DNA from 3 places in the Peribacillus sp. TH16 genome. Region 1 is predicted to be linked to each of the others. Evidence: riboswitches for the same ligand, from Rfam matches in the RefSeq annotation. Region 1 holds a riboswitch; each other region holds the start of a gene.
The links. Region 1 has a riboswitch for S-adenosylmethionine ahead of JFV29_RS22675 (2-hydroxyacid dehydrogenase). Riboswitches for the same ligand answer to the same signal wherever they lie in the genome.
Positions count from the first base shown of each region.

Region 2: it holds a riboswitch for S-adenosylmethionine, as region 1 does, so the genes downstream of both, mtnK (S-methyl-5-thioribose kinase) here and JFV29_RS22675 (2-hydroxyacid dehydrogenase) in region 1, are expected to answer to the same signal.
Region 3: it holds a riboswitch for S-adenosylmethionine, as region 1 does, so the genes downstream of both, JFV29_RS01445 (Na+/H+ antiporter NhaC family protein) here and JFV29_RS22675 (2-hydroxyacid dehydrogenase) in region 1, are expected to answer to the same signal.

Region 1 covers NZ_JAEKEM010000009.1:1,787,178-1,794,838, forward strand. The annotation lists gene JFV29_RS22650 (YvrJ family protein) at 165-326, opposite strand; gene JFV29_RS22655 (DUF2922 domain-containing protein) at 418-636, opposite strand; gene JFV29_RS22660 (DUF1659 domain-containing protein) at 680-898, opposite strand; gene JFV29_RS22665 (MFS transporter) at 1,088-2,332, opposite strand; gene JFV29_RS22670 (FGGY-family carbohydrate kinase) at 2,322-3,812, opposite strand; gene JFV29_RS22675 (2-hydroxyacid dehydrogenase) at 3,831-4,832, opposite strand; SAM riboswitch class I at 4,975-5,065, opposite strand; gene JFV29_RS22680 (molybdopterin oxidoreductase family protein) at 5,224-7,272, shown strand; gene JFV29_RS22685 (hypothetical protein) at 7,620-7,661, shown strand, end outside.
Region 2 covers NZ_JAEKEM010000009.1:641,199-648,859, forward strand. The annotation lists gene JFV29_RS17030 (pyridoxal phosphate-dependent aminotransferase) at 1-798, opposite strand, end outside; gene JFV29_RS17035 (nitrilase-related carbon-nitrogen hydrolase) at 1,073-1,408, shown strand; SAM riboswitch class I at 1,532-1,686, shown strand; gene mtnK (S-methyl-5-thioribose kinase) at 1,767-2,969, shown strand; gene mtnA (S-methyl-5-thioribose-1-phosphate isomerase) at 2,984-4,030, shown strand; gene JFV29_RS17050 (LCP family protein) at 4,226-5,113, opposite strand; gene JFV29_RS17055 (lmo1851 family serine protease) at 5,228-6,712, opposite strand; gene deoD (purine-nucleoside phosphorylase) at 6,993-7,661, opposite strand, start outside.
Region 3 covers NZ_JAEKEM010000002.1:291,325-298,985, forward strand. The annotation lists gene JFV29_RS01435 (hypothetical protein) at 54-452, shown strand; gene JFV29_RS01440 (alanine/glycine:cation symporter family protein) at 627-2,072, opposite strand; gene JFV29_RS01445 (Na+/H+ antiporter NhaC family protein) at 2,496-3,806, opposite strand; SAM riboswitch class I at 4,036-4,141, opposite strand; gene JFV29_RS01450 (SOS response-associated peptidase) at 4,470-5,141, opposite strand; gene JFV29_RS01455 (hypothetical protein) at 5,203-5,358, opposite strand; gene JFV29_RS01460 (amino acid ABC transporter ATP-binding protein) at 5,800-6,555, opposite strand; gene JFV29_RS01465 (amino acid ABC transporter permease) at 6,578-7,291, opposite strand; gene JFV29_RS01470 (amino acid ABC transporter permease) at 7,303-7,661, opposite strand, start outside.

The DNA of each region.
Region 1 (7,661 bases):
ACCGATAATATACCGTATATTCTCGTTATTTTTATAAATTAAAATGTTCTCAAGATAATTTTACATATAGTATTTTTACTCGTTAGCTCGATGGGTAGTGGTAGGATCCCTTTTGCAAAAATAAAAAAAGCACTATGAATGATAACATCCATAATGCTCCCTACCTATCCTCTGAACTGACTTTGGAATCCCTCTTGCAAACGATCCGGCAGCTCGACAAGGGTTTCGTTCAATGTATCCAATTTTGTTTCAATCCGATGAAGCAAATAAAGGGTAACAATAATCGGAAATCCGATATCACTGATAAATGGCAGGATTTGATCCACTTTTGTTCACCTCTCTTCTAGTATGGTGAAAAAAACAGGCTCACCCATTTTCAGGACACGTCCTTCAAAGATGAGCCTGCCTGCTGACAAGTTAGATAAGTTCAACATCCTCGACATTACGCTCGACAAGGCGTGCTCCTTTAATACTGACAAAGTCGCCCGATGATGCAACGAAGGCATTCCCCGTAATCATTTGCTCCATTGCCAGTTTGACTGTATTCGCATCAACCGGCTCCTTCGGATTTTCAACGGAAATCGTCGCTGACTTTCCTTCCTCTGTTACGAAAATCATTTCCAATACTCTAGCCATTTTGTATCACCTCCTGTTTTTTCAACCTTTTGCTAAAAGCCGATTATCCAATCAATGAATTCGTATCCACTCTGGTCACTTCACCCATTGGATAATTCTGCACGCTTGCAATCGCTGTTGCTGCCGAAAACAACTGATCCGCCGTCGCCTCAACCTTGATGTTCGAAAATGACCTACGCTTGAAAACAATAGACCCCTTTTCATTTAATCCCGTCTCAAAATCAATCCTTAACGTACTTGATACTGGAATTTGGTTTGCCATGTCGCTCACCTCCTTTCACACTCTATATAAACTTTTACGAGGTGAAAGTAGCATGGTGGTGAAAGTTTTTTTATTTTCATTTAATGATACGCAGCTGTTATAAATAAAAATAAAGAAGCCACAATCCAATATTGGAATGTAGCTTCTTCCTATTAATAAGAAAAGTTGATTTTAAGTCACCATGTTTCATTATGATGCAAGTGGATCCGTTTCTTTTTTCATTTCATCCTCTTCTGGTAAACGAATGAATTTAACAATCACCGCACTAGCTAGATACAGGATCGCAAAAATCCATACAACCCCTTCTGCTCCAGCCGAACCGATAAAAGTCATGGCTATAGCAGGTGCAACGAATGAAGACAAACCGGCCGCAAAATTCAAAATAGACATGGCCGCTCCTTTGTCTTCACCTGCAACGGATGGAACCAATGCACCTATAGGTACATAACCAGCTAAACAAGCACCCCATATAAATCCAACAATACTAGTTGCAATGAGGTTTCCATTTGTGATCATTGGTGTGTAATATAATAGAAGGGTAAAAATAGCACAACCGACTCCACCAAACCAGATGATTGTATTTTTCCATCCGAATTTATCTCCAACGAAACCAAAAACCAAATTAAAAATAATGTTTCCTAAGAAGATCGTACCCCATAATTGTAACCAGACAGATGTTTCAATTCCATGTTCAGCCATATGCATGGGTAAGAAAACCGGAAATCCATATGATCCTACACTATTAATAATTCTTACAACACCACCAGCAGCAACTCTTGGATTTGTTTTCAAGATGGTGATGCCCTTTAAGAGCTCATTCACTGCTTCTTTTTTGCTAGATATCTGTTTCTTTTCAAATTTGTCTTTGTTGATGACTATAGCAAAAATCGTACCTAGGCATACCCAGAAAATAGAGGTCCATAATGTGTTGACATAACCTAGGTATTGAATAGCGTAGCTTGAATACCAAGAGCCAAGTACCATCATTCCAGCACAATAAGCTACCCAAAACCAACCGACAGCTGTACTTAATTTATTTTTAGGTGATCGATAAATGACCCATGTTAAAAAAGAGTAAGCAAATAAAGGATAGCCGAAACCTTTAATAAAATAGGTGATAAGCATAACAGGATAATTCATACTTTCAAAGCCAAAAGTGATAAATCCTGCAGTCCCAATAACATAAAACAATAATCCCATAGACATAGACTTCTTTGGTCCAAAAACATCTAAACAAACACCTGAAAACCAAGAAGAAAGAGCTATAGAAATTCCGTATACAGTAAAAATGGCCGCTGACTGCTGAACAGTCAATCCATTGTCAACTAAGAAAGGGCTTAACCAGCCAGCTTCAAGTCCGTCTCCCATCATAAAGAGCATAACACCTAAAAAACCCCAGCTTAAACTTTTAGGTATTCCAATTCTATCTAACATATATATCTCTCTTTTCTATCTTATTTGGATTTAAGCTATATTGGTCTTTGAAAAAGAACTGTTGAGCTTGTTTCCACTCCTCATACTTCCATTCATCGTAACTAGCCTCATTTGTAATCGCTTTGATATCGCCTGATAATGCACTATTTACCCCTAATGTCTTATTGCAGATAACGGCAGATCCGACAACGGATGCCTGATTGAACCCTTGATGAATGCGCACTTCTTTTTGAAGGAGATTAGCTACAAATTTCGTTAACGTTTCACTTTGAAAACCACCTCCACAAGCCCATACATATGGCAAATCGTAAGGAATCACTTCGCATAATTTGTCGAAATGCCATTTGACTGTACAAGCAATTTCCCATAGAGCTGAAGCTACAAAATGAGCACGGGTTAAGTTTTCTTCTAATGGTGTATTAAAAATGAAGCCACCTTTTTTCGTCGCATTTTTCTCATCTGTCAGATACATGCCTAACGTTGATACACAATCAATCGTCGTAAGCTTACTCATTTCCTCTTCCATTAGTTGATAACTCTCATTTGGGTAGAAAATATTTTTTAATTTCTGATAATTAAGCCCAGTTATTCCTGGGTTTGTTTCTAACAGCCATTGATTTTTATTCGTATGGGCATTTGTCCATGCTCTTCGTTTAGAATCCACACTATATTCATCAGTAATATGGCAAATAGGGGTGGTCGTTCCAGATACGATGATGACATCACCTTTTTCGGCAAACGTGCTTGCGATAGCCAGCTGTGTATCACCGCCTCCTACTACGATTAAAACCTTTTCGTCCAATCCCAGCATCTGAGCCATATTCGGTGTAATTTCACCAAGGATCGAACCAGACGATTTTAATTCGGGTAACAAGTCTACCGATATCCCGAATTGTTCACACAACTCCTCTGACCATTCTTGTTTCTGAACATCATATAGCAGTGTTTCGGTCGCTTGTGATGGCTCATAGACGAGCACGTCACTTAATTTATAGGCAACCCACTCACTGATGCTTGTAAAGTATTTAATTTTATCCCATAATTGCGGCTGCCTCTTTTGCAGGGCGACCAGCTTTAAAGCTGAAAACAATGCAGATGGTAATCGACCTGCCCTTTCATAAATAAATGGTTGATTTGAAAACTCCTTTTCCCATTCGCGGCCTCTATTATCAATATTAGGTAACCCGATAAACGAATGCCCATCCTGATCCTGCAAGACAATTCCTTGCCGTTGACTAGTTGACGTTATTGCCTTGATTGAAATGTGCTGAGCTTTAGCTATCGCCTTTTTTGCTAATTGAATAAGCTGTTTCCAAAGTAATTCAGGTGAAAAGTATCGACTATCAGGATAAAGAGGTTCAATTTCATATTGTATATCCTCTCTCTCAATAGAGACGACTTCACCTGTTGTCTCAACGATAGCCACTCTTGCATTTCCAGTACCGATATCAAATACTAAATAACCTTCTTTTATAGCCATTTTTTTCACTCTTCTTTCTTATGACTTAACTTCTAGATTTCTTCTGTTATATAGAGTTGGAATCTGAAGAGTATGTTGTGTTGTCCACTTTGTTAACGCTTGGTTCATTATTGAGACGTGATGATCCTCAACCTCATAACTTGCGCCGGCAAGATGAGGGGTAGCTAATACATTGGGCAATTTAATTAATTCATAGTCACTTTGTTCAGGCGGCTCTTGATAAAACACATCTAATATCGCCCCCCTAATCTTTTGTGCTTTTAATACTTGTACAAGCGCATCTCTTTCAACCACGACAGCCCTTGACATATTTACAAAGATTGCCTCTTCTTTCATCAGTCCCAAAAAGTGTTCATTAATCATCCCGATCGTTTCCTCTGTTCTAGGGAGGTGTATGGATACCACATCACTTGTCGAAAAAACGTCTTCTAAAGAAGCCCGAACATGATTAGGATTATCACTCTCTACATAAGGGTCATAGTATTTTATCGAACATTGAAAACTTTCAAGAACCGCTGCAATTCGCTGGCCCACGGCCCCAAACCCCACCATTCCAATTGTTTTCCCAGAAATTTCATTTCCTTTAAACTTTAAATAGGCTTGGAGATAGTCTTCATTCCATTTTTCCTCCTTCAACCATTGATTGGAAGGAATGGTATGCCTTAAAAATGTAAGGAGATTACCGACAAATAATTCTGCAACAGCCTGAGCATTACGTGCTGGAGTGAAAAAGACGGGAAGTCCCCTTTTTGTTGCAGCTTCCACATCAACATTAGAAGGCATGCCACGACACACACCCACAAATCTCAATTCAGGTACTTCAGCGAATACTTTTTCTGTTACTTGATCTAACTCAGTAATTAACCCCTCCGCCTTAGACTCTTTTAATAAAGAGATCAACTCTACTTCGTTATAGGCCCTTCCATTTTCCTTCCAAGGTTGATAGGTAGCCTTTCCAAATAACTCGTTTAATTCCTTGATGCCCGCTTCGTTATATGGTGCTGTTACTAGAATGTTCATTTTTACATCTCTCTCCTTTATGTAACGACTTTACCTGTCAGTAACTCACTTCTTAAAAATAAAAAAATCTCTTCCCGCTAAGACGGAAAGAGATAATTACTTCATAATATCGTTCTCACAACAATAAAATAAAAGGCCACTCTTTCTATCTTTCAAGCTTCGCTTGCTGGAATTGGCACAATAATGTTGCCGAGGCTTCAAAGGGCCAGTCCCTCCACCTCTCTTGATAGAAATTTTACAATATTATATTGGTTTAACTATTTTTTCAATTAATAGAATATACCAAATATAATGAATTTCAAAACGGAAGTCAATATTTATTTGAACTTTCTAAATATTCTCTCCGTATGATATAATCTATGAATCATTTTTTTCATGAAAGGATACTGACATGCAATCATATAAAGATATAGAAAATGGTGTAGTCCTTTCTGTCTGTTCTCTTGATTGCCCAGACCAATGTGGTTTACTTGTACACAAAGAGGATGGAAAAATCAAGAAAATTAGTGGTGACCCAAATCATCCAGTGACGAAAGGGAATATTTGCAACAAGGTTCGGAATATGGGTGAACGGATTTATGATAGCAAGAGAATTAAGACACCTTTAAAACGCGTGGGAAAAAAAGGTGAGGGGAATTTCGCCATTATTAGTTGGGAAGAAGCGATCGATACGATCACAAATCATTGGAAAAATCTTATTTCAGAGGAAGGGGCACAAACCATTCTTCCTTACAGTTTCTATGGGAATATGGGGAAACTCGCTGCAGAAGGAATGGATCGCCGTTTTTTTAACCGCCTCGGATCAAGTCAACTTGACCGGACCATCTGTTCAGTTGCTGGCTCAACAGGCTACCGCTACACAATGGGGGGGAGCTACGGTACAGACCCAGAAGAGATGACCGAAACTAAGTTATTCATCTTTTGGGGAATCAATGCTGTAAGTACAAATATGCATCAAGTAACAATCGCACAAAAAGCAAAAAAATCAGGAGCTAAAGTCATTGTTATTGACGTTCATAAAAATCAAACCGGACGAATGGCCGATTGGTTCATTCCCATTCTCCCAGGGACTGATGGTGCACTAGCATTAGGAATCATGCATATACTCTATAAAGAAAAGCTAGTGGATCGATCGTTTTTAAAGGAATATACGATTGGTTATGAAGAGCTAGAAGATCATCTTGAGCAATATCAGCCACAAATGGTTTCTGACATAACAGGCGTTCCCGTAGAAGACATATACAAATTAGCTAGGATGTATGGGGCGATTTCCCCTTCAATGATTCGGATTGGAAATGGTCTTCAGCATCATGATAATGGCGGGATGAGCACTCGGACGATTGCCTGTTTACCTGCTTTAACAGGACAGTGGCTAGTAAAAGGCGGAGGTGCAGTTAAATCCAATTCAGGATTTCTCTCCTTTAATACCGCAGCTTTACAACGTCCTGATCTCAAAAAAACTAAAACACGTACTATTAATATGAATCAAATAGGGAAAGCATTGCTTGAACCGGACAACCCCATTCGCTCATTGTATGTCTATGGAAGTAACCCGGCTCTTGTTGCACCAGAGGCAAATAGAGTAAGAGAGGGTCTAGCCCGGGAAGATTTATTTACTGTCGTCCATGACTTGTTTATAACGGAGACAGCGAAGTTTGCAGACATTGTATTACCATCTACATCTGCCTTTGAAAATACAGATTTTTATACATCATACTGGCATAATTATATCCACTTACATGAGCCTATCATCGCACCCTATGGAGAAAGTAAATCGAACACAGCGGTATTCAGGCTACTTGCAAAAGCCATGGAATTTAACGAACAAACTCTTAAGGATGACGATGAAGAATTAATGAAACAAGCTCTAAACGATTTATCCAATCCTTATTTATCGGATATAACCTATGAGAAACTAAAAAATGAACGCTACATCAAAGCAAGTAATTTGACCGATTTGTTAAAGAATTTACAAACACCTAGTGGGAAAATCGAATTATATTCCAAAGTGATGGAAGAAGATGGATATCCAGCCCTTCCTACGTATATTCCATTAGTAGAAGAGCAGGATTACCCTCTCCAATTCATACCTGGACCGAACCATAACTTTTTAAACTCTACCTTTTCCAATAATGACAAACACATCACACTTGAAAAAGCACCTAAAATATTTATGAATCAAAAGGATGCAGATAATCGAGGAATAGAAGATGGTACAACTGTCCGTATCTGGAATGATCGTGGAGAATGCGAGCTAGTGGTTTCTGTAGGCGAACAGGTCCTTCCAGGCGTCGTAGTCAGTCAAGGTCTCTGGTCAGACATGCCTGGTAAAAAACAACTCGTTAATGCCTTGACTCCAGATCGTATTGCCGATATGGGCGGCGGAGCTACATTCTTTTCAGGGCGTGTGAATGTAGAAAGAATGAATAAGGATGTTTAATTTTTTATATCTTATCTTCCCTTCTTAAAATTTTTTTATGACTAATTAATAAAAAATAGCTTGAACCTTTTTTACTCAAAATACTCCTTTTAACATAAAATAGTCCCCTTTCCATTTATGGTTGGGGGACTTTCTAATGTATAAGAATCCTCAACAATAAACTATAGTTTGAAGTGAATTGAATAAATAATTGATTCTAATAGCTCGCAAACAAAAAAGTTTTAGAATTAAGCTTCAACCTTAAGAAACCCTAACCTAACGACGAGGCAAAATGCATCTGGCTTTAAATGGAACGACAGGTTCGCTTTTTCTGGGAAATAATAATCATGAAAGGATGTGGATGTTGGATGTCTTTAGAATGGTTCGACAGAGTAAGCGGGGAATTGCAG
Region 2 (7,661 bases), 1.1 Mb from region 1:
CAACAGTTCAAGAGCTTCGATGACACTTTTATTTCCAACAGCGAAGCCCACTCTCCACCCTGCCATATTATATGTTTTAGATAAAGTATATATTTCGATACCTACATCTTTTGCCCCCTCTGCTTGAAGGAAACTAATCGGTTTTTTTCCATCAAATCCAATCGCTCCATAAGCAAAGTCGTGAACCACACAAATTGAATGTTCTTTCGCAAACGAGACGGTTTCCTCAAAAAAACCCTCAGTTGCTGATGCTCCAGTTGGATTATTCGGATAGTTCAAGAACATCATTTTGGCTCTTTCAAGGGTTTCTGTATGTATTTCTCCATAATGCGGAAGATAATCATTTTCTTCTGTCAAAGGCATGAATTCTGTTTTTGCTTGGGCTAAAACTACACCAGATAGATAATCAGGATAGCCTGGATCAGGTACCAGAATCGTATCCCCGGGATTCAATAAACATTGTGGAAGTTCGACAAGTCCTGCCTTTCCACCAAATAGAATAGCCACTTCACTATTAGGATCTAACTTGACACCATATTCACGTTCATAAAAGACAGTCGCAGCTTCTTTTAAGTATTGATGTCCTCGGAAAGGAGAATATTTATGATTTATTGTATTTTCTGCAGCAGTCTGCAAACTTTTCACAATATGCTCTGGCGTCGGCTGGTCAGGATTTCCCTGCCCTAAATTAATGACATCATGACCTTGCTCTGTAATTGCCTTAACTTTTGCAACTAGAGAAGCAAAAAACTGCTTGGGTAGTTCCTGAAGCTGTCTGGATTTTTCGAATTGCATCATTAAACACCTTCTCTGAAATTTCTTGAAATTCTAGTCACAAATGATATATGTTTATCATAGTCTTGTAAAGTGTTTTTTTACATATAGAGGTTTTAAAAAATGAAATGGAAAATCTCCTTCCACCAAATGGATATGCCTTTGGATAACCCTATATTAACTTTCATTTCGCAGTACAAATGGATAGAAAACGCCGTCTAATCTAATCCGGATATAGTTATTTTACCTGAACTTTGAACAGTTGGATACGAATTAACTAGGTTGAATGAGATTGCGGATGAAGAAGCAGAAAAAACGATTACATTCATTTGTTATAACATACGTTTACAAGGATGTCAGTGAGTCCATGCCGTTCAAGGTGCGGAAGTTCTATTCGTATCCGCCGAGTGGCCCAAACCGAGCCTCGATTATTAGGGACCGATATAGGGTCAGCCGTGCCATGGAGAACCAAGCCTACGTTTTAGCATTAAATCGTTCAGGGTCCGATTTTATTAAACTATTTGCCGAACAATCCCTGATTATAGATCCATGGGGGAATATCGTAAGTGAAGCCGGCGAAGAAAGAACTCCTAACAGGTACCCTGGACCTCTCAAAAGTAACGGAAGCATGTAACAAAACTGAATTCGAAGAACGTCGTGCGGATTATTATTAAATTACCCATTGACAAACTATTTAAAAAGTTGATATTATTTTCCCGAAGATTAAAATTTCAGAAAACATTAACATTTACATTTACTCTTATCAAGAGCAGGCTGAGGGATAAAGGCCCTATGAAGCCCAGCAACCGACTGTAATACCATTGTGAAATGGGGCGGAGTTTCCGCCGGATTATAAATCCACAGGGCACGGTGCTAATTCCACCAGAAAGCAATATTTCTGGAAGATAAGAGGTCCGAAGCTAAAACTTCTGCCTCTTTCTATATGAAAGAGGCTTTTTCATTATTATTTTAAATATTTGGAGGGGAAAATAATGACTTTAAACCATTCGAACTTTGAATTACTGTCAAATGAAACTGCAATAACCCTTGCAAAAAAACTAGGGTTGGTCAAAACAGATGCCACTTTAAAATGTAGAGAGATAGGCGATGGAAACTTAAATTATGTCTTTCATATTACAGACACAGCCACAAAAAAAGGAATTATAATCAAACAAGCGGTTCCTTATGCAAAGGTACTTGGTGAAAGTTGGCCGCTGACCTTAAAAAGGGCTGCAATTGAAGCAAATGCACTTATCCATTTCAAGAGCTATTGTCCCGAATTTGTACCGCAAGTCTATTATTCAGATGAACAGCTTGCTATCACAATCATGGAAGACCTCTCACACTTAAAAATAGCGAGAACAGGCTTAATCGATGGCGATCAATTTCCATTACTATCGAAACATATTGGTGAGTATGTTGCCAAAACGGCATTTTACACATCTGATTTGCATTTAGAACCGTCTGCGAAAAAAGAAGTGGCCCGAAACTTCACGAATCCTGAACTCTGCAAAATTACTGAAGTTTTTGTTTTCACAGATCCTTTTTTTGAAGAACTACCGGGTGAGTATGAAGTAGAATTGACGGATGCTGCCAAAAGCATTTGGAATGATCAAGAAGTAATACTTGAAGTCGCTAAGCTGAAACAAAGCTTTGAAACCGAACAGGAAGCCTTACTTCATGGAGATTTACATACGGGAAGTATATTTGCAAGTGATACAGAAACGAAGATTATTGATCCTGAATTCGCTTTTTATGGACCAGTTGGGTTTGATCTTGGCCAATACACAGCAAACATTCTATTCCAGGCAGTTACACGTAATCCCGCTGGAAAAGAGGAAATTTTCACACACCTCCAAGAATTTTGGGATACTTTTGAAGAGACATATACTAGTCTTTGGAATACCCAAAACAAAAGTCCGTTTCGTCAAGTAAATGGTTATCTATCATATGTGCTCACTAAATTCAGAAAAGATGCATATGGTTTTGCTGGCTGCGAGCTGATTCGGAGAACAATAGGCTTATCTCATGTTGCAGATTTAAATGTTATTGAAGATAAAGAAACAAGAATCGCTGCCAAAACGGCTACATTGAAAATTGGTGCTTTTTTAATTAAAAAAAGGGAACAATTGGATGTTCCAGCTGTGATTGAAGCATTGAAGCAACATACACTGCCTACCTATTCAACCCTTTAAAAGGAGAACTACATATGACGACGACAACAGCCTTACCTTATTCCGTTCAATGGGATGATACTCATATAACTTTATTAAATCAACAGGCCTTACCTACAATTACAGAATTCATTAAACTTTATTCCGTTGAGGATGTATTTGACAGCATTTTGACATTAAAGGTCCGCGGTGCCCCAGCAATTGGTCTAACTGCAGCATTCGGTGTCGCACTTGGAGCGAATCAGGATGGTTCAACTGATTTAGGGGAATTCAAACAAAATGTAACTAAACATATTAAAAAACTAGCTTCTTCACGCCCTACTGCAGTCAACCTTTTTTGGGCGTTAAAAAGGATGGAAAACATTTTGCAAGCAGCCAAGAGTATTCCAACTGCCAAAGAGGCACTTATACTGGAAGCAAAAGCAATCTTTACAGAAGATGAAGAAATGTGCCGAAAAATCGGGGAAAATGGTTTATCCTTATTTGCTGAAGGAGATTCCATATTAACGCATTGCAACGCTGGGGGAATTGCCACTGCTCGCTATGGTACAGCCTTGGCTCCCTTCCATCTAGCGAAAGAAAGAGCCTTTCCGATAAAGGTATATGCATGTGAAACAAGACCTGTCCTGCAAGGGGCACGTTTGACTGCTTGGGAACTAATGCAATCTGGAGTGGACGTCACTTTAATCTCTGACAATATGGCTGCTCATACCATTCATCATAAACAAATCAATGGTATTATAGTTGGTGCTGATAGGATTGCGGCAAACGGAGATACTGCTAATAAAATCGGGACCTTGGGATTGGCAATATTAGCTAATCATTACGGTATCCCATTCTATGTGGCCGCTCCTTCAAGCACTTTCGACCTTTCCCTTGAATCTGGCACATCCATCCCGATTGAGGAGCGGAATGGGGACGAGATTACCTTCATTCAGGGAGTAAAGATAGCCCCAGATAATGTAAAGACATTCAATCCAGCCTTTGACGTCACACCGAATCATCTAATCACGAGCATCATAACAGAAAACGGTATTATTTCACCAGACTATGTGAAAAACATTCCGCTTTTTGTCAATTGAGCCAGGTTTCATCTTTTAGATGAAACTAATCATAACGAGACGGAATCGCATATGTGATTTCGCCTCGTTCATTTTACTATGATATTTATATTTATTCTTGCGAGGTTCTTTATAAAAGATTATATATTATTAAATCAAGCTTAATTTTTCAAAAAATTGATTAAATATTAACAAATAGTGATCGATCAGCACTTCTTACCTTGAAAAAAATTCTTGAAGTGCCTCCTTATTTTTAGTGTAGTCCATTTTCAAAACTGCTCCAGATTGGGGATATATTTCATCTTTATAGCTTCCTTCAACTGGAATCCTTAAGGTTTCTACAGAATCTGGGGATTGGAAGACAACTTGAGAGCCCATTTCCATAATCGTTTTCATCCCAATATCCGTATCTAGGTAGGACATCCCTTTTTCAATAATACTAGGTAGGGCGACCATCCCTTCAAAGGATGAGATTTGATTAATAAATCCCGTTTTTAATTGAACTAATACTTCCTGTTGACGCGCGACCCGTCCAAAATCACTTTCATCATCATGTCGGAAACGGACATATTTCAATATTTCCTCACCATGTAATACATTTTTACCGCTGCTGGCTTCAATGCTCATATCATCAATAATTTCCTGATTCACATTTACCATCACACCATCTGGGGCAAGTAGGTCAACCATCTTTACGAATCCCTTAAAATCAATTACTGCAACATGATCGACTTTAACATCTAAGTTTTCTTGTATTGTTTTCTTAAGTAGTTCACTGCCACCATAATAATAAGCAGCATTTATTTTGTTATATCCGTATTTATAACCCGGTATTTTCACATAACTATCACGCATAATAGAAGCCAGTTTTAGCTTCTGCTGCTCAGGAAAGTAGCGTGCTAGTATCACAGCATCTGCCCGAGAATCCTCCTCTCCACGAGAATCGACACCAATCAATAGAAAAGTTTTCATACTTTCTTGGCTCTCTTCTTTAGAAAGGTTTTTTTCCGTATTTTTATTCTTATTTAATTGGGGAACAGGCGAATATGAACAACCAGCCAGCATTAAGACAATTAAACATATGAACAGTACCTTCTCTTTCATATCCTCACCTCATCGGTAAAAGTAACCATATTTTTCCCCTTTTATTGAAGTATTATGCAATTAACGATAAACAGCCTGTCAACGGTAATCGCTGACAGGCTGTTTATACTCAAATTATTTGATTTCCTTCTTTAAAACTTCCACTGCTTTTTTCACTTGTGTATCATTTTCAAGGATTTTCTCCCGGATGACCTGCATTAATTTTACGGTTGTATCGTCTTTGATAATACCTGTTTCTTTAACCTTTTGTTCTTTTTGGAATTCTTTAACTGCATTTGTTGTTTCTTCATCAAAGAATCCATCTATCTTACCTGGATTATAGCCTGCTGCTTTCAGCATTTTTTCAGCTGCCTTTACTTCACTGGAAGAATCAGATGCTTTCAATTCCTTATCCGGCGAAATATATGGAAGGCTGGCATAATCAGGAAGATTCACTTTAATATCCGGCTTGATCCCTTTTTTATGAATCCAATTACCTTCAGGAGTCAGCCATTTTGCTGCCGTGTATTTAAAGTTAGATCCATCATCGAAGTCTTGGGCTGTTTGTACAGTTCCTTTCCCAAATGATTTAACACCTATTAAAGGAATATCCGCTGATTCACTGACAGCCGCTGCGACAATTTCAGATGCACTTGCACTGCCATCATCAATCAATACGACTACTGGAATCTTCAACTCTCCATTATTCTTCGATTTATAGACATCTTTTTTCCCGCTACGTTCCTCAACTTGAAGAACTACTTCCCCATTTGGAATAAACAAGCTTGCCATATCTATAGCCTGGTCAAGCAATCCACCTGGGTTACCACGCAAGTCCAAGATAAGGCCTTTCATATCTTTCTTGGACATATCATTAAGTGCCGTTTCCAACTCTTTAACAGTATGCTCAGAAAAACTTGTTACTTGGATTTTGGCAACTCCATCATCTAGCATTTCGGCATATACTGTTTCAATTGGAATGGTATCCCGCTTAATCGTAAGAGCAATCGGTTCCGGCTCACCTGCTCTAGTGATGGATAAATCCACTTTCGTCCCTTTTTCGCCTCTGATTTTCAGGACAGCCTCAGAAGAGCTTAATCCTTCAATGCTTTTACCGTCCACACTTAAAATGATATCATTCGGTTTTACCCCTGCTTTTTCTGCTGGAGACCCTTTTATCGGTGAAACGACCATAATTTTCCCATCCTGCTCTTGTATCTCAGCACCGATTCCTTCAAAAGATGAAGAGATGCTCTCATGGAAACTCGATGCTTCCTTTTTATCCATATAAGTAGAATATGGGTCATCCAATGATTTGATCATTCCATTAATTGCCCCGTCAACCAGCTTGTCTTGATCAATCTCTTCATAGTAGTTATCTTTTATCGTATCGTATGTAGAATACAGCTTTTCAAATTCCGAATGTTTATCCGGTGCTAAAGACTCTACTTTTTCATCTCCAAAGGTCAAGGCTATTGTAGTAATCCCTGCGGTTAGAAATATGAGTAAGAAAATCCCCATAATGAACGTAAACTTCTTTATTTTTATGAATTTCCCTGCCTCTTTAGGCTGTTTTTGATTTTCTTCTTCCACTGAAGCCTCACCACTTTCATTCTTCATGACGATATAAACTTTTTCTCTATTTTATCAGCTTTCAGGCTAATCGGAAAATATTAGTTATCAAAAAAACAACTTTTGATCATATATATATCTTTTTTCACCATTTCGCGTAGGTAAAATCAGAAATAAAATTCTTAACCAAACCCATAATATTTCCCTGCCAATAATCTGTTAAATTACAAAAATGCGGATACCATGGAATAAATGAGTCTGTATCCTAACTATCATCGTACAGCTTCATTTATTCCTGGTAACCCGCAAGTAAATTTACTTCTTAATATCAGTCCTGTATAGCTGCTTCTAATGCTACCTCAATCATTTCGTTAAATGTTGACTGGCGCTCAGCAGACGTCGTTTCCTCACCAGTTAATATGTGATCGGAAATGGTTAAAACAGAAAGAGCTTGACGTCCAAATTTAGCAGCAAGCGTGTATAGAGCTGCTGATTCCATTTCTATAGCTAGAATCTGATATTTCGCCCATTTTTCTAATTCACTATTATCGTTATAAAAGTGATCGGCCGTAAACACGTTACCGACCTTTAATTGCAAACCTTTGGCAATACCTGCCTCATAAGCTTTTCTTAGCAAATCGAAATTTGCTGTTGGAGCAAAATCGACTCCCCCGAATGTCAGGCGGTTCATTTGTGAATCCGTAGAAGCGCTCATTGCCAGGATTACATCTCTAACTTTTACATCTTTCTGAATGGCACCAGCAGTCCCAACACGAATCAGCTTCTGCACATTATAGCTATTCATTAATTCATTTATGTAGATGGAAATGGATGGAACACCCATCCCTGTACCTTGGACAGAAATGCGTTTCCCTTTATATGTCCCCGTATATCCAAACATGTTACGTACTTCATTGTATAGTTTAGCATCTTCTAAAAATGTTTCTGCTATGTATTTTGCTCGTAACGGGTCCCCAGGAAGTAAGACCGTTTCCGC
Region 3 (7,661 bases), on a different contig from region 1:
TATTGAGTTGAAGAAGGCGATTTAATTAAAATAACGAAAATGATGTATTAGAGGTGATTAAATTTAACAAAGTTTTTGTCTTAGATGGTGAAAATTTTTCGGACTTTAATGGACTCTGTAACGAGTTTTCGAATGTAGTTCTCTCTGGAAAATACAAGTGGAATGGAAGTCTCGATGCATTTAATGATATTTTATTTGGTGGTTTCGGTGATATAGAAGTTGAAGAAGAATATACAATTTTTTGGAGAAATTCTGTCAAATCTAAAATCGATTTGGGGTACGGAGAAACAATAACCATACTGAATGAGATGTTGAAAAATTGCCATCCAAGTAATGAAGAAAAAGTAATTAAAGAAATAAGGGATGCAAAAATGAACATTGGTTCAACTATATTTAATTGGGTAGAAGAAATTATCCTTGATAGTAAAAATATAACGTTGATTTTGGAGTAATCCTTAATCAAGTAAAGGGTAGCGTTAGTTGAATTAATAAGGGAACTTAATATGTATCAAGAGTTCCCTTTCTTAATGTATACATATCAACATTTAGATTTAACATCGCCTATACAAAAAAAGCTTATAGACTTGTCCCTAAAAAAAGGGACTTTGTCTACAAGCTGAAATGCCTTAATTTATCTTTAACTTTCGATTGCTCTTACTCTCATCCACATTATCGGATGGATCACCCCAACATTCCACATTCTTCAAACCTTTAATATTGTTTACATGGAAAACTGGGTTTTTTCCACTCTTCTTTTGTTTTTGATAATCGGCTAGTGCAGCAAATGCAATTTTTCCAAGTAAGGCTATGGCGATTAAGTTGATAATGGCCATTAACCCCATCAGCAAGTCAGCTAGACCCCATACAAACTTGAGTGAAGCAAGCGAACCGAAAATCACCATCCCTACGACTGCGATACGATATAAGTTTAGCCAAACTTTATTTTCATTAATAAAGCCAATGTTCGACTCTCCATAATAGTAGTTACCAACTATGGAACTAAAGGCGAATAACAGTACGATAATGGCAAGGAAAATGCCAGCCCAAGATCCTAATGCCGTACCAAGTGCATTTTGGGTAAGGACTATACCATCTGTTTCCTTCGATGTATACAGGCCTGAGAACAAAATGATGAAGGCGGTCGAACTACAAATGACAAGCGTATCCACAAATACACCAAGAGACTGAATGAGCCCTTGTTTTACGGGATGACTGACATCTGCTGTCGCACCTGCATTAGGGGCACTACCCATCCCGGCTTCATTAGAAAATAGACCTCTCTTGATTCCTTGCATCATGGCAGCGCCTAGTGCTCCGCCAGCAACTTCCCTTAATCCATCAAAAGCACTTTCAAAGATTAAAACAAAAACACCAGGTAACTCGGTAATATTCATGATAATGATAATCAATGCTACTATCACATATGCTCCTGCCATAATCGGTACGATGACTTCAGATACTTTTGCAATCATTTTAATGCCTCCAAAAATGATGACAGCCGTAACAAGAGCAAGGATGATTGCCGTAACCCACTTATCGATCCCAAACGATTCATTGAACGCACTTGTGATCGTGTTGGCTTGTACAGAGTTGAAAGCAAGCCCAAATGTAAGCGAAATCAATACAGCGAACGTGATACCCATCCAACGGGCATTCAATGCTTTTTCCATATAATAAGCAGGGCCACCTCGGAATGTATCGCCATCCTTGACCTTATAAATTTGTGCAAGTGTACTTTCAATGAAGGCAGAGGCAGACCCGATAAGTGCTATTAACCACATCCAGAAAACGGCTCCTGGACCACCCATTGTGATGGCTATGGCAACACCTGCAAGGTTACCTGTTCCAACCCGTGAAGCAGTACTGATGCAAAAAGCCTGAAACGATGTCACACCTTTTTTATCCGCTGTGGCACCTTCTCCCAAAAGCCTGAACATTTCCCCTACCATTCTGAATTGGACAAACTTCGTACGAACGGAAAAATAAAGACCCAATCCAATCAGCATAATAATCAGTATTTTTGACCACAGTAAATCATTTGTTCCACTAATAAAACTTCCTAACATCTCCATTAAAAACAAACCACCTCTAATTATTAACTTATATATGATAGCAATTGACAACCATTGTTTATTTCCCCATTCTCTCGGTAAGATAAACGATAGAAGTCCATAGTAAAAAAGGGAGATTCAAGAATGAATCCCCAATACAATAATCTATTATATCCTACCATTCAATTTATTTCATTCATAAATTTGAGGAATGAATCGGGAAACTCCCATCGAGAATAAGAATGATATAATATTCTGTATCATTTCTAAATATAAATAATTATTCTCCCACGCTTTCTGATATTTTCAATTGAACCCTTATAAGATCAAAATTGTAAAGTGTTCCATGAATAAAAGCTAAATATATATTTATTAAAATGGACGCATATAAAAAAACACCCTAGATCTAAAGATTCAGGGTGTTTTTCTGTTTAATTCACTTTTTCAAGAAGTATATTTCTTCTCTTCGCTCCCTGAAAATCGCGGAAAACCAATCAAAATGGCTATGACTCCACAAATCCCAATTAATACTGGGTAAAAAGAATAGGGTAAAATACTTACAGGTGAAATTTGTGCTACCCCCGCCGCAACAAGCAGTTGTGCCCCGTATGGAATTAACCCTTGAATACAACAAGCAAAAACGTCAAGCAAACTCGCCGATTTACGGGGATCGATGCCATACTTTTCCGCAATATTTTTGGCTAGCGGACCGGCAATGATAATAGAAATCGTGTTATTTGCCGTAGATAGATTTGTCAAACCGACTAGACCGGCAATGCTGAATTCAGCACCTTTTCTTGATTTGCTATTACGGGTCACGACGTGGAGAAGATAATCGATGCCGCCGTTATGTTTGATGACTGACACCATACCAGCAATTAAAATGGCAAGAAAAGAGATCTCATACATTCCCGCCATTCCATCCCCCATTTTTTGAATGACGCCCATCAGTTGATAACTACCATCCGCTAACCCGATAATTCCGGCAAACACAATACCGATGGAGAGGACAAGGAACACATTGACTCCAGCTAATGCAGTGATCAAAACGCAAATATAAGGTAGAATCTTCACCCAATTATAGGAATGTTGAGAGATAGCTGCTTGTTCACCCATTGTTAAAAAGCCAAGGATGACACATGTGATGATGGCCGCAGGTAAAACAATGAAAAAATTCACTTTAAACTTATCCTTCATTTTCGTTCCCTGCGTTCGAACAGCTGCAATTGTCGTATCTGAAATGAAAGATAGGTTGTCACCAAACATCGCACCACCGATAACGGCGGCCATTGAAAGGGCAAGCGAAATATCGGTTTGTTCACTAATTCCTACACCTATAGGTGCTAGCGCTACGATTGTTCCCATGCTTGTCCCCATAGATAGAGAAATAAAACAAGCGATAATGAAAATACCTACCATTAATAGATTTTGCGGAAAAACCGATAACGCAAGATTCACCGTTGATTCTACCGCACCCATTCCATTCGCCACTTCTGAAAAAGCACCGGCCAAAAGGAAAATGATAACCATTAACATAATATTGGAGTCCCCGGCACCTTTACAAAAGATTTCAACTTTTTGATTGAAAGACTCTTTTCGATTCATTGCCAATGCAGCCGCTGATGCAATCGCAATCGCCACAATCACCGGAAATGAATAAAAATCTCTTGTAATAACCCCGGAACCTATAAATAAAATTAAAAAAACGACAAATGGGACTAAAGCCCAAGGATTCCCTTTATTGTTTGTACTCATGATGAACACCTCTTTTTATTTTTCCCATGACAAATATGTCATAGCCCTTATTCATTGAACTAATTCGGTAAAAAATTCTAGTAAGATCCAACATTTCTTTCATATTATTGTAAGCATGACTCCAAAAGCATAATAGCCAATACGAAGCTAAAGCTAAACCATCGAACGTGAAAAAAGACCTCTTCTATTAAACAATAAGAAGAGGTCTTTTAATCTATAAAAAACACCCTCCTCATCTTTCAGACGTATTCGCCTGCTGGATTTGGCACAGCACTCCTATTAAGTCTGCTGCCGAGACATCTTCGGGCCAGTCCCTCCGTCTCTCTTGATAAGAAGATCCAAATTACGTAATGATATTATCAAATGTTCCGATGTCTACGAGTAAAGAATCAGGCAGGTTAACAAGTGCACTGCATTGTTCGATTGCTAAGTTGTCTTTTTGCAGTCCTAGCTTTTCATCCATTCACTCTAGGAAAGTAACATCGATACCCGCATCGAAAAGCAAATATAAGAGTACAGTATTTTATGTATTTCCGCAAGGTGTAGCCTAAAGTATTTTATAAAGAGGTTTTTTTCAAATGAGTAAAGAGGAACTTATGAATGAAGATAAAGTACTTCACCTTTAATTGAAAAGAGAAAAACAAAAAGAGGTCCTAGGACCTCTCAGCAAATTTGGTGTATTAACTTAGGTGAATTATTTTTAGGTGAGTTCACATCATTCGATACCTCAAAAGCTTCCATCTGTTCAGTATCAAATGATTTTAAGTATTGCTGTAGATATGCAGTATCATTAATTGAAGGATCCAGCCAAGTCTTTTCATCTTCAGGTTTAAGTAAAACTGGCATGCGATCATGAATACTAGTCATTAGCTCATTCGGAGTAGTTGTAATAACTGAGCAGGAATATATCGTGATACCTTCAGGTGATTTCCATGATTCCCAGAGACCAGCCATTCCAAATGGGGCATTACTCTTAAGTTTTATTCGCATGGGTATTTTACGTTCTGGTGTCTTCTTCCACTCATAAAAAGAGTCGGCAAGTATCAAACACCGTTTCTTCTTATACGAATTCTTAAAACTTGTTTTCTCAGCAATGGTCTCCGCTCGGGCATTAATCATCTTGTAGCCCATTTTCTCATCTTTTGCCCAGTAAGGTATGAGTCCCCAACGAAGATATCCAAGTCGATTCATAGATCCGTCATTAATAACGGATAAGACAGAGTGAGAAGGTGCTATGTTGTAGCTGAATTGGTACTCGGCATTAAATGGCGCTTGAATATCAAACCTGTCAATTATTTCTTCAATGTCTGTGAAAAGGGTGAAACGCCCGCACATAATATCGCCTACTGTTTTAAGATTTATTATGATTGTAACAAATGGAGAGTTCAGTAACAAATTAGCGTTCTAAAATCCTAATGTCAGTAAAAGGTTGATTAAATAATTCGCTAGTAATCAATAGTGTGCCAAGGACTTCTCTTTCATCTTCAGCTTTAATAATTTCTGACAGAATTACTGTGCTGCCATTCTTAACTGTAACATTATATTCATTCAAAGTTTCACCCCCTGATATGACTTGATAATTGTTATTATAAACCAAAAACACACTTATAAAAACTAAAGAGCACCGTCATCAATTAACTAAACGCAAGGAGAAAAGCATTGAAAACATACGTTCAATTATGCAATTTTTTTAATCTAGTGATCAAGTGAAGAGTTAATTTCATCTCGTAGGATCACTAGTTATTTACACGAAATTCCCAAGCAGGTTTTCATAGGTAATTCGTTTTTTGACTACTTCATATAGGCTACACTGAAGCCCATAATTTCATTGATTATTACTGAAAAGAATGATTTTTTATTTCAACACAAGTATGGATTACCATGCGTTTGTTTTAATTACTTATATGTATAGAGTGATCGCTATTAATCTATCGCTCTGGATCAGCTTCAAAAATTCACCCTTTTCTTATTAACTCTTAATTTCATTTGAAAATTAAATGTAAAAAATATAATCCTCCGGTAAGACTCTTTTTAAGAACTTCTTTGTTCTTTCTTCTTTTGGTTTCACAAAAATATCTTTAGGTGATCCTTCTTCTACTACGACACCAGCATCCATAAATATTACTCTGTTTGCTACATCCTTTGCAAAAGACATTTCATGCGTGACCACTAACATGGTTGTTCCTTCTTTTGCTATTTGCTTCATTACTGTTAAAACTTCACCGACAAGTTCAGGATCAAGTGCAGAAGTTGGTTCGTCAAATAGAATAATGTCAGGATTTAAAGCTACTGCTCTCGCAATGCCAACCCTTTGTTGCTGACCACCTGATAGTTCAATAGGGTAAGCATTGTATTTTTCTGACAGACCTACTTTATCTAATGCTTTTTTACCAATCTCATTTGCTTCGGCTTTCGCAATCTTCCTTCCAATAACAAGACCTTCTGTCACATTTTCTAATGCCGTTTTATTATTAAACAGATTATAATTTTGAAATACAAAAGCGATCTTTTGCCTAATTCCATGAATCGCCTTTTTTGATGCTGTTTTAAGATTTACATCAATATCCCCAAAAATTGCATGTCCTTGATCTGCTTTTTCAAGAAAGTTAATGCATCGAAGTAATGTTGTCTTTCCTGAACCGCTTGGGCCCAGAATTACTACCACGTCACCCTTTTCTATTTTTAAATCTACACCTTTTAAAATCTCATTTTCTCCAAATGATTTATGGATATTTGTAATTTCTAACATCATGTCCACCTCCTGCTTCATTTCAAATACCTACTGCTCTATACCTACTTAAACGTTTTTCATACAGCTTAAATAAATACTCTACTAAACTACATAAAATCAGGTATACAAGAAAGATATCAATATAAGCCTCAACATAATTGTAGCCTACATTGGCAGCTACCTTGGCTCTTAGAGTAATTTCTTGCAATGACAATGCATATCCGAGAGATGTTGCTTTAATTAGATTGACTGTTGCTGTACAAATATTTGGTAATGCTACAACTAATGTCTGTGGAATAATAATTCTTCTAAATGCTTGGGCATTTGTTAATCCGACTGAATAAGCAGCTTCTAGTTGTCCCTTACTCACTGTGCTTATTGCTGAACGAAACACTTCTATTAGAATAGCTGTCGTATTCAATGAAAAAACAATGAATGCGTACCAAATCGGATTTACATCGTATACATTCATTTCGATGTTATACTTATCAAATATCGAAGCTAGCAATAAGGGTACACTGCTATAAATAATAAAAATTTGAATTATGACAGGAGTTCCTCTTACAAAGGAAACATATATCTGTGCTACACGATTTAAAACTGGAATTTGATTTATTCTTGTTAAAGCAAGCAAAAATCCTAACGGAAGCGCAACAAGTAAAGCTACAATTGTAATGAATAACGCCGTGGGCACCCCTGATAATGCTACAAAAAAGGTTTCCACTAAAAATTTATAATCCAATCCTTCTGACACTCTGTCACCCCCTATGTAGTTGTTATCACTTGTTTTCCTTTACTAAATACCTTCTCTAATTTTAAGAATAGTTGTTCAATAGCAATTGATAATATCCAGTAAATAACAGCTAAAGCAAGATAAATTTCTAATGCATGAGTATTATAATTCCCAGCGATTATAAGCTCTGCTTTCCCCATGATATCTATCAATCCGATTGTATATGCTAGGGCTCCTTCTTTCATCAACTCAAGTAAGCTGTTACCGAAGTTTGGTAAAGCAACTACAAAAGCTTGCGGTAAAATAATTCTCCAGTACGCTTGTGTATTACTTAATCCTACACTTACTGCAGCTTCAAATTGCCCTCTATCTATAGATTCATACGATGTTC